One region of the Plantactinospora sp. WMMC1484 genome, then DNA from elsewhere that is predicted to be linked to it. Evidence: riboswitches for the same ligand, from Rfam matches in the RefSeq annotation. Region 1 holds a riboswitch; the other holds the start of a gene.
The links. A riboswitch is a leader RNA that binds a small molecule or an ion and turns the genes downstream of it on or off. The one in region 1 is predicted to bind cyclic di-AMP.
Positions count from the first base shown of each region.

Region 2: linked by a shared signal. The riboswitch ahead of ACN28C_RS12260 (coiled-coil domain-containing protein) and the one ahead of ACN28C_RS13765 (coiled-coil domain-containing protein) in region 1 are both predicted to bind cyclic di-AMP.

Region 1 is NZ_CP186055.1:3,120,026-3,125,552, forward strand. It holds gene ACN28C_RS13760 (cellulose-binding domain-containing protein) at 2-1,216, shown strand; gene ACN28C_RS13765 (coiled-coil domain-containing protein) at 1,295-2,317, opposite strand; cyclic di-AMP (ydaO/yuaA leader) riboswitch at 2,426-2,553, opposite strand; gene ACN28C_RS13770 (HelD family protein) at 2,757-4,892, opposite strand; gene ACN28C_RS13775 (alpha/beta fold hydrolase) at 5,047-5,527, opposite strand, start outside.
Region 2 is NZ_CP186055.1:2,758,334-2,763,860, forward strand. It holds gene ACN28C_RS12245 (glycosyltransferase family 2 protein) at 1-1,073, shown strand, start outside; gene ACN28C_RS12250 (polysaccharide deacetylase family protein) at 1,098-1,898, opposite strand; gene ACN28C_RS12255 (SDR family oxidoreductase) at 2,138-3,166, shown strand; cyclic di-AMP (ydaO/yuaA leader) riboswitch at 3,416-3,549, shown strand; gene ACN28C_RS12260 (coiled-coil domain-containing protein) at 3,553-4,566, shown strand; gene ACN28C_RS12265 (O-acetyl-ADP-ribose deacetylase) at 4,693-5,220, shown strand.

The DNA of each region.
Region 1 (5,527 bases):
CGTGTCACTGGCCGTCGCCGCGGTGACCGCGATCGTGGCGGGCAGCGTCGCCGTGGTCAGTTCGACCCTGGTACCGCCCGCCAGGGCCGCCGCCGGTTGCCAGGTCGACTACCAGGCCAACCAGTGGAGCGGCGGCTTCACCGCCAACATCCGGGTCACCGCCGGGAACACCCCGGTCGACGGCTGGACCGTCACCTGGACCTACGGCGGCGACCAGCGGATCACCAACAGCTGGAACGCGCAGGTCAGCCAGTCCGGCGCGGCCGTCACCGCCCGGAACGTGGCCTGGAACGGGTCGCTGCCGGCCGGCGGCTCGACCGAGTTCGGCGTCCAGGGCAGCTACGCCGCGAGCTCCGCCGCACCGACCGGGTTCACCCTCAACGGCGAGCCCTGCAACGGCGCGGAGCCGACCACGCCACCCACCACCGCGCCGCCGACCACCCGGCCACCGACGACCCCGCCGACCACCGCCCCGCCGACGGTCACCCCGCCGCCGACGACCCCGCCGACGACCCCGCCGCCGAGCGGCTGCGGCGCGGCCGTGCTCTGCGACGGCTTCGAGAACCAGACCGGGGCGACCCCGTCGGGTGACTGGAGCGTGAGCTACCCGGACTGCTCCGGGAGCGGCACCGCCAGCATCGACACCTCGGTGGCGCACCAGGGCAGCCGCTCGGTGCGGATCAACGGCGCCGTCGGCTACTGCAACCACGTCTTCGTCGGCTCCACCCGCAGCCTCGGCGGGCTCGGCACGGTGCGCTACGCCCGGCTCTGGGTCCGGCACACCACCGCACTGCCCACCTCGCACGTGACCTTCCTGGCCATGCGGGATGCCGCCGACGGCAACCGTGACCTGCGGATGGGCGGGCAGAACGGTGCCCTGCAATGGAATCGGGCCTCGGACGACGCCACCCTGCCGGAGCAGAGCCCGAGCGGTGTCGCGCTCAGCGCACCGCTGCCGGTCAACCGGTGGACCTGCCTGGAGTTCATGGTGGACGGGGCGCAGGGCCGGCTCTCCACCTGGGTCGACGGCACGGCGGTGGTGGGACTGACCGCCGACGGCACGCCCACGCACGACGTCGACGGACAGTGGTACAACCGGACGAACTGGCGGCCGGACCTGACCGACCTGCGGCTGGGCTGGGAGAGCTACGGCGAGGGCGCCGACACGCTCTGGTTCGACGACGTGGCGCTGGGGTCGAGCCGGATCGGCTGCTGACGGCTGCCGCGCGACGACCGCCGGCCGGCACTGCCCAGGGGTGGTGGGCGGTGCCGGCCGGAGTCCGGGCGGGCCCGGTCAGTTCATCGACAGGTGTACGTGGTTGGTGTGGTCGCTGGACGGGTCGCCGTTGCCCCCGTTGTACGCCTTCCACCCGCTGCTCGGCAGCCAGATCTGCTTGAACCAGATCACGTAGAGCACACCGAGCCGGTTGGCGTTGCGCACGAAGTACGCCGCCAGGTTGTTGCCGTACGTCCGGTCGCCGCCGGTGGCCACCCCACCGAACCCGTTCTTCTGGGCGGCGAAGTCACACGCCTGCCCCTTGGGGTGCTCGCCGCTGCCGCCGCTGCGGAAGCAGGAGACGAAGCGGGTGAAGCCGGCCGCCTGGGCCTGCTTCAGCGCGTGCAGGGTGCGCGGGGTGATGCAGCCGCTGGTGGTCGGGTCGTCGAGGCTGCACGACTCGTTCGGGAAGGAGCCGTCGGAGTTGCGGGGTGCCGGACGGGCCGATCCGCCGCCGCTGCCGCTGATCCCCGCGCTGGCGCCGCCGCTGTTGTTCGCCGCCGCCAAGGCCCGTTCGGCCTGCTTCTTGCGGGTCTCCATCACCTCGACCTGCTTGCGCTGTTCGCCGACCTCCTTGTCGAGCGCAGCCTTGGCCTGGGTCTCCCGGTCCAGGGTCTCCTGCAGTCCGCGCAGTTCGCGGTTCTCGTTCGCCGAGATGGTGTCGAGCGCGGCGGCCCGGTCCACCAGGCTGGTCGGCGAGCCGCTGTTGAGCAGTGCGGAGACCTGCCCGAGCCGGCCCGTCCGGTACGCCATGCTGGCCATCTCGGCGACCCGCTCGCTCCGGGTCGCCACCTCGGTGCGCAGGGCGGCCAGTTCGGTGTTGAGGTCCTTCTGCCGCTTGACGGAGTTGTCCAACTTGTTCTTGGCGGTCAGGTAGCCCTTGCTGGCGGCTTCCAGTTGCTCGCGCAGGCTGTCGGTGCCGCCGTCGATGTCGTCGCCGCCGGGTGCCGCGGCCAACGCCCCGGGTGGGGCGTACTCCGGGGCCGCGGTGGCGGGTGCGCCGCCGAGTACCGCGAGGGTCATGCCCACGGCGATCACCATGGTCGCCGTCGTGCTCGGCCGTGTCGCGGCCTTCCGGGGCGATCGTCCGCCGGCTCTCCGCGCGGACGCCGGAGCCATTCGGATGGGTGCCAGGAACGGCATATGACAATGTCCTTCCGTCAGCCGCCGACCGGGTTAGCTGACGGGTTCGGGACGGAAGATCCCTACCGCTGGCGCGGATACACCCCTGGTACGTGGTTCCCCGGCTCGCTGGTGCGATTAGGCGACGGCCCCCGCAGGCGCCGGAGGGCGCCGCCCGGCGGAGACCGGAGCCGAGCCTACCGGCAGTTGCCTGTCGGGGATACGGGGCGTTGCCGGAGTTAGATTCGCAATCCTGCCCATTCGCGGGGATGTATCCGGACAAAGTCCTCCAGTTTTCACCCGAAACTTAAGATGCCGCTAACTATCGGTGAGCCTCGACGCCCGCCGGGCGGCCCTTTCACCCCTCGACGTCGATGACGGTCAGCCGCTGGGTGGCCCGGGAGAGGGCGACGTAGAGGGTGCGTACCCCGGCAGCCGAGTCCGCCCGGATCTCCGCCGGACCGACCAGCACGACACCGTCGTACTCCATGCCCTTGGCCTGCATGGTGTCCACCACCTGGAGGCGCGGGTCGGGGGCCGACGCCAGCCAACCGCCGACCTCGGCGCGGCGGGCGGGCGGGGTGATCACGCCGACCGTCCCCTCGACCTCGGTGAGCAGCTTCGCCGCCGCCTCCCGGACCGCGTCCGGCAGCTCGGCCGCCGGCACCACCAGCTCGACCGGGGGCACCCCGGTGGCCCGGACCGCGACCGGCAGCGGCAGGTCGGGCGAGACCTCCCGGATCACCTCGGCCGCCGCCGCGAAGATCTCCGCGGAGTTGCGGTAGTTGGTGGTGAGCACGAACTCGTGCCGGGGACGGCGCCCGAGGGCCTTCTCCCGGGCCCGGGTCAGCTCCGCCGGATCGCCGGTCCAGGCGGTCTGTGCCGGGTCGCCGACGACGGTCCAGGAGGCCAGCCGGCCGCGCCGGCCCAGCATCCGCCACTGCATCGGAGAGACATCCTGGGACTCGTCGACGACCACGTGTGCGTACTCGCGGTAGTCCTCCGGCCGGTCCGGCGCGGATTCCCGGCGAGCCGCCCGCTGCCGGTCCGCGTGTGTGGTCACCTCCCGGACCCCACCCGGGAGCTGGTACGGGTCACGCCTGCGCCGGGCCGGCCGCGGCGGCCGGCCGAGCAGGTGGTCGAGCTCGTCGAGGAGCGCGACGTCGGCGACGCTCGGACCGGCCGCATCCGGCCCGGCGCCGCCCGCCCCCCGGTACGCCTCGGTGAGCAGCCGGGTCTCCGCCCCGGAAAGGATGCCGGCGGTGTACCGGCGCAGCCGCTCCGGCTCGGCCAGCCAGGGCAGCACGTGCCGGGGATGCAGCCGGGGCCACCAGGCGCGCAGGAAATCCCGGAACTCGGGGCGCTCGGCGATCTCGTCCTCGAAGCCGCGCTGGTCCGGCAGGCGGCCGACCCGCAACTGTTGGGCCTGCGCCCAGAGCGCGGTGAAGACGCCGTCGAAGCCGGCCCGGCGGACCTCGTTGCGGCGGGCACCGGGCGGCAGCGCCCGGCTCCGGATCCGCTCCAGCTCGGCGCCGGAGAGCCGGAGCAGCTCGCCCCGGTAGAGCAGGCGCAGCTCACCGGGGGCGTCCGGGACCTGGTCGCGCACCGCCCGCTCCAGCACCCGGCGCATCCGCAGCGACCCCTTGATCGCCGCGACCGGTGCCGGGTCGGTGCGGGTCGCCGCGACCCCCTCGAAGAGCGAGCCCAGCGAGTGCAGGGTGGCGGCGTTCTCGCCCAGTGACGGCAGCACCGAGGCGATGTAGTCGACGAAGACCGCCGACGGCCCCACCACCAGCACCCCGCCGCCGGCGAACCGGTTGCGGTCGGAGTAGAGCAGGTAGGCGGCACGGTGCAGGGCGACCGCCGTCTTGCCGGTGCCCGGGCCGCCGGAGACCACCGTCACCCCGCCGGCCGGGGAGCGGATCGCCTCGTCCTGCTCCCGCTGGATGGTGGCGACGATGTCCCGCATCTCGTGACCGGTGGTCCGGGAGAGGGAGGCGAGCATGGCGCCGTCGCCGACCACCCGCATCCCGTCCGGCGCCGCCGCCGGGTCGAGCAGGTCGTCGGAGATCCGGGTCACCCGCTCGCCGCTCGACGTGATCACCCGGCGGCGGACCACCCCGCGCGGTTCCGCCGCCGTGGCCTGGTAGAAGGCGGCCGCCGCCGGGGCCCGCCAATCCACCACCAGCGGCTCGGCGTGCTCGCCACGTACGCCGAGCCGGCCGATGTGCAGCACCTGCCCGGAGAGCAGGTCGAGCCGGCCGAAGACCAGACCCTCGTGCTCGGCGTCCAGGGTGTGCCGCCGCCGGGCGGCGTGGAAGACCATCGCGTCCCGTTCCACAAGCGCGCCGAAGGTGCCGACCCGGGCGAGCTGGTAGCCGTCCCGCTCGGCCAGCAGGGCCGAACGCCGCAACTGCGCCAGCCGGGCGTAGACCCGGTCCAGGTGGCGCTGCTCGGCCTCGATCTCCTGCCGCAGCGTGGTGTGGTCGGTCAACGCGTCTGCTCCCGGAGATCGACGTGCGGCGCCACCGCCGCCCGGCACCGGTGGGCCGGGCGGCCGCGCGCCGCGCAATTGCCAGGAAGCGAGGGTACGCCGTGCCCGCCCGCCGCGACTCGTCCGTGCCCGTCCCGGAGCGTCTCCGTCCGGTTCAGCGGCATGCCGCGCCGCGGCCGGCGGCGAGCCGCCCGGGCTGCACGACGATGGCCCCGGTCCGCCTCGCCCCGGCGCGCCTGGTCCCGGCCTGCCTGGCCCCGGCGCGCCTGACTCCGGCCGGCGCCGCCGCCGCACGGGTGATCTTCGTCGCTGCCAGGGCCCGGCCGACGACGGAGCGCAGCGCGGTGGTGACCTCGTCGGGGCGCTCCAGCATCAGCATGTGCCCGGCGCCCGGGCAGACGGTCAGCTCGGCCGAGGGCAGCGCCGCGGCGATCGACTCCGTGCATGGCGGCGGGGTGAGCCGGTCCCGGTCCCCGACCAGGGCGACGGTCGGCACCTCCCCGAGGGTGCTGAGCGTCTCCAGCCGGTGCTGCGCGCCGATGGAGGGCCGGAAGCCGCCGACGGAGACGAGCGAGGCCCGGGACACCGCCGAGGTGGTGAGCCGGATGTCGGCCGGGTCACAGGTGTCGCCGAAG
Region 2 (5,527 bases), 360 kb from region 1:
TGGCCGACTGCCTGGACTCCGTTCTCGGCCAGTCCTTCCGTGATCTGGAGCTGGTGGCGGTGGACGACGCCTCCACCGACGGCTGCGCCGCGGTCCTGGCCCGGTACGCCGCCCGCGACCCTCGCCTGGTGGTGGTCACCCTCGGCCGGAACCAGGGGCTCGGTGCGGCCCGCAACACCGGCCTGGCCCGGGCCACCGGCGAGTACGTGTGGTTCGTCGACGGCGACGACTGGCTGCCGGAGGGGAGCCTCGCCGCCGTCGCCGAGCGGCTCACCCGGGCCCGGCCGGACCTGCTGGTCACCGCCTACACCCGGCACTACCCGGGCGGCCGGGCCCGGCACCTGTCGCTCGCCCAGGTCGGGGCCGGCCGCCCGGCACCGGAGACGTTCACCCTGCGGGAGCGGCCCGCCCTGCTCTCGGTGCTGCACATCACCTGCAACAAGGTGATCCGGCGCCGGTTCCTCGTCGACCTGGACCTGCCCTTCCGTCCGGGCTGGTACGAGGACGTCTCGTTCAGTTTCCCGCTGATGCTCGCCGCCGAGCGGATCACGCTGCTGGACCGTTGCTGCTACGCGTACCGGCAGCGTTCGGAGGGGGCGATCACCGCCACGGTCAGTGGCCGGCACTTCGAGGTCTTCGCGCACTGGGACCGGGTCCTGGCCGGCCTGGACGCCGATCCGGAGGTGCCGGCCGACCTGCGTCACCTGATCTTCCAGCGGATGATCTGGCACCTGTTGCAGGTCCTCGGGCATCCCCGCCGGGTGCCGCCGGAGCGGCGTCGGGAGTTCTTCGCCGAGATCGTCACCCGGTACCGGGCGCACCTGCCGCCGGCCGGCTACCAGCCGCCGGGTGGCACGCTCGGGGTCAAGCACCGGCTGCTCGGTCGCGGCGCCTACGGGCTGTTCGCCGCGCTCCAGGTCGCCCGTCGGGCACATCTCGGTGTGGTCGCCCGGGTCCGGCATCCGCTGGCCGGGGCACACCCCGCCGCCGGCTCGCCCGGCCCGGCGCCGACCGTGCCCGGAAGCCGGGCCGCCGGTACGGTCTCCGGCGAGCTGACCGACCGGCCGGGCTGACCGCGAGCCTGGCGGGCCGGTTCGTCAGCGGGCAGTTGTCCGGACCGGATGGACCGGTCGCCGTCGCGCCGCAGCCGGCCCGGGTAGGCCGGGTCCGGGTCGGCGGTATCCGGGCCGGCCGTGTTCGCCGAGCGGGCCGACCTGCCAACCCTGGTGCAGGCACTCGTCGAGCAGGTACGGCAGCGCGGCGAGACTGGCCCGCCAGGCACCGGGCGCCGAGGTGCAGTCGGAGTCGTGCAGCAACACCGTGCCGCCTCCGCCCAGCCCGTCCAGCAGGGTGTCGAGCACCGAGGCGCAGGTCGCCGACCGGGTCCAGTCCCTTCCCCAGCAGGTCCAGAGCACCGGGGTCAGATCCAGCCGGCGGGCGGCGATCAGCGCGGCGGCGCTGAGCACCCCGTACGGCGGGCGGAAGAACCGGGGAACCCGGCCGGTCACCGCGCCGATCAGCTCGTGGGTCCGCGCCAGGTCGCGGTAGGTGGCGCGCGGGCCGCGCAGCAGGAGGTTCCGGTGCCCCCAGCCGTGCACCGCCACCTCGTGCCCGGCGGCGGCGAGATCCAGGCCGAGTTCCGGCGCGCGGGCCAACATGGAGCCGAGCAGGAAGAACGTCGCGCGGATCCGGTGCGCGGCCAGGGCCTCGACGAAGAGTGGGGTGGAGACCGGGTCGGGGCCGTCGTCGAAGGTGAGCGCGACGTGGCCGGGGGAGCCGCGCCCGCTCAGCCGGGGAAAGAACCGCAACCGTACGCCGGGCAGCACCGTCACCGCCGGCACGACCTGGGCGGCCAGCGCGGCACCGACGGTCGTCGCCGGTACCGTGCTGGCACGCACTCGTTCCTCCACCCGCCACACCATCGCGGCTGCGGTTACCCGGGCGCCCGGCGTTCATCCTCACCCGGACGGGTGGCCCCGCTCGTCCGCCGATCCGCTGTCCGAGTTCCGCCGATCCGCTGTCCGAGTCTGGTGCCGCAGGTCGTCGGCCGAGGTTTGTCGGAGCCCGGGCCTGGGTAGCCGGCGCCGTCGACACCGGCGAGATCCGGCCGCCGAGGGCCGGAGGACGGAGGAGACGGATGCGCGGGCGACCTGCGGCACGGGTGGCGGTGGTCACCGGAGCGAGTGCCGGGGTGGGCCGGGCGACGGCCCGGTTGCTGGCCCGCCGGGGGATGCGGCTGGCCCTGCTGGCCCGTGGCGAGACCGGCCTGCACGGTGTGGCCGAGGACGTGCGCGCCAACGGCGGCGTCGCGCTGCCGATCGAGACGGACGTGGCGGACCACTCCCAGGTGGAGGCGGCGGCGGACCGGGCGACCAGCGAACTCGGTCCGATCGACCTCTGGGTCAATGACGCCTTCACCTCGGTCTTCGCGCCGTTCGAGAAGATCGGCCCGGAGGAGTTCCGCCGGGTGACCGAGGTCTGCTATCTCGGCTACGTCTACGGCACCCGGGTGGCACTCGACCGGATGCTCCCCCGCGGCACGGGCACCATCGTCCAGGTCGGTTCGGCGCTGGCCTACCGGTCGATCCCGCTCCAGTCGGCGTACTGCGGGGCGAAGCACGCCATCGTCGGCTTCACCGAGTCGTTGCGCTGCGAGTTGCTGCACGACCGGAGCCCGGTGCGGGTCACCATGGTGCACCTGCCGGCGGTGAACACCCCGCAGTTCGACTGGGTGCTGTCCCGGCTGCGCAACCGCGCCCAGCCGGTGCCACCGATCTACCAGCCCGAGGTCGCGGCCAGGGCGATCGTGTACGCCGCCGACCATCCGGCGCGGCGGGAGTACTGGGTCGGCGCCTCGACCGTCGGCACCATCCTCGGCAACCGGTTCGTACCCGGGCTGCTCGACCGCTACCTGGCCCGGACCGGCTACTCGAGCCAGCAGACGGACCAGCCGACCGACCGGAACCGCCCGGTCAACCTCTGGCACCCGGTCGACGACGGCGGCGGGGCGGACCAGGGTGCGCACGGCTCGTTCGACACGCGGTCGCGGGGGCGTAGCCCGCAACTGTGGCTGTCCCGGCACCGGAGGGCGCTGACCGCCGGGGTGCTGTCGGCGGGTGCGGCCGCCGGTGTGCTCTTCGGCACAGCGCCCTGGCGCCGGCGGTAGCCGGGCAATCACCACCGGCCAACCTGGACGGCTATCCGTACCCCCGCAGGTTACGCGGTTGGTAAATAGCCGACAGCGGATTGTCGATAACTGCGGTCGAAGCACGCCCTTCGATGCCCTCGAGGCGCCACGATTACTGATAGTTGTTGTCTGGCAACGCTATTACCGGAAATCCGGTCTTGCCATTCCGGAAGTGAAACCGGGTATGCTGTCTGCCGTTCAGAGCCGCCGGATACCGCGTGGTGCCGGCGCTGATCGCCGCCTAATCGCCACACGGCGAGCCGGGGACCCACGCACCCCTGGGGTGAATCCGCGAGAGCGGTAGGGACCACTTCCATCCCGAACCCGTCAGCTAACCCGGTCGGCGGCCGACGGAAGGGATACATGTGAGGGCACCCCTACGCCGAAGGCTGGCGACTGCCCTGGCACTGCTCACCGCCGCAGCACTGGTCGTGGTCCCGTCGGAGGCGTCTGCGGCGCCGAAGCCGGCCCCGCAGGAGGAGGCGGACTCGCCGCTCCTCGGTGACGTGCTCGCCAGCGCCGGCAAGCGACTCGCGGAGGCGAAGGCCGAGCTCACCAAGTCCAAGAAGCGGCAGGCCCAGCTCGGCACGCAGTTGCGGCAGGCAGAGGCCAGGCTGGCGGCACTCGCACCGGAGGCGAGCGAGATCGCGGCCGCGTCCTACCGCAGCGGGAAGCTCAGCGCGATCTCGATGCTGTTGGGCAACGGCAGCGCCGGCGAGACCGACTCGTTCATCGAGCGGATGTCGGCGCTCAACGAGCTGAACCTGTTCAACAACAGCAAGCTCCGGTCGCTCAACGAGGCGCGTGAGCAGGTCGGCGCGGCCAAGAAGGCCATCGACGACGAGGTCGCCAAGCAGGCCGCCCAGGAAAAGGTCATCAAGAAGCAGCAGACGGACGCGCAGAAGGCACTCTCCCTGGTGGGCGGCAGGTCGCGTCCGGACAAGGGGCTGGTGTCGGCCACCTCCCCGGTCGCCCGACCCGGGCCGGGGATGGATGACGGCTTCCCGTCGCTGCCGTGCAACAAGGACGATCCCACCACCGGCGGCTGCATCACCGCCCGGACCCTGCACATGTACAACGAGGTACGTCGCGCCGGCTTCAAGAGATTCGTCGGCTGCTTCCGTCCGGGTGGGCCCTTCGAGCACCCCAAGGGACGGGCGTGCGACTGGTCGTTGCGCAACTCCGGGTTCAGTCGGGCCGCCAACGACGACCAGATGAGGTACGGCAACGACCTCGCCGCGTTCCTGATCCGCAACTCGGACCGGCTCGGGATCCTCTACGTGATCTGGTACAGGGAGATCTGGTTCCCGGGCGAGGGCTGGAGATCGTACAGCGGCCCGAGCGACCACACCGACCACGTGCACGTGTCGATGCTGTAGCCGAGCGCCACACCCGACCTTTGATCGATCGCCCCGCCACCCGGTACTCGGGTGGCGGGGCGATCGGCTTTGCGGGCCGGCCTGGTGTCGGGGACGGGGACGCGGCTCGGCTGGCATGATCGGCGGATGGCCGTCATCGACGTCGTCCGGGGTGACATCACCCGGGAGCAGGTGGACGCGGTCGTCACCGCAGCCAACGAGTCGCTGCTGGGCGGCGGTGGTGTGGACGGTGCGATCCACCGTGCCGCCGGGCCCCGGCTGGCCGAGGCGGGCGGGGCGATCGCCCCCTGCCCGCCGGGCGAGGCGATGGCTACGCCGGCCTTCGACCTCGACCCACCCGTCCGGCACGTCATCCACACCGTCGGCCCGATCTGGCAGGGTGGCGGGTACGGTGAGGCCGACGTGCTCGCCTCCTGCTACCGCCGCTGCCTCGCGGTCGCCGACGAGTTGGGCGTCCGCAGCATCGCCTTTCCGGCCATCGCCACCGGGGTCTACGGCTTTCCCGCCGACCAGGCGGCGCGGATCGCGGTCGGGACGCTGTGCTCCACGCGGTCGCAGGTGGAGCGGATCAGGTTGATCGCCTTCGACGAGACGACCCTGACCCTGCTGCGGGCGGCGCTCGACTCGCCGGAGACGAGCACCTCGACCACCTGAAACCCAGAAGCAGTCCGAGGGCCGGGCTGAGCGTCGGGAACCCGAGGGCCGGGAGCGGGATCGCTTGCGGCCAAGGCATTGACAGGCACATATGAGAGCGCTAACTTGACGGAAGGAAAGCGCTTTCCCCGCGAATCTCTTCCGTCCCGATCCCTTCCCGAGCGGACCGTCCGCGCGTCGGCGACCAGCCGTACGACGGGATCTTCCACGCCGCGTGCCCCGACCGGATGTCTCCCGCCGGCGCTGCCGAAGCCGGCGACCGGCCCTCTCGTATGCCGGTCGGTCGCCCGCGACCTACCACCGGAGG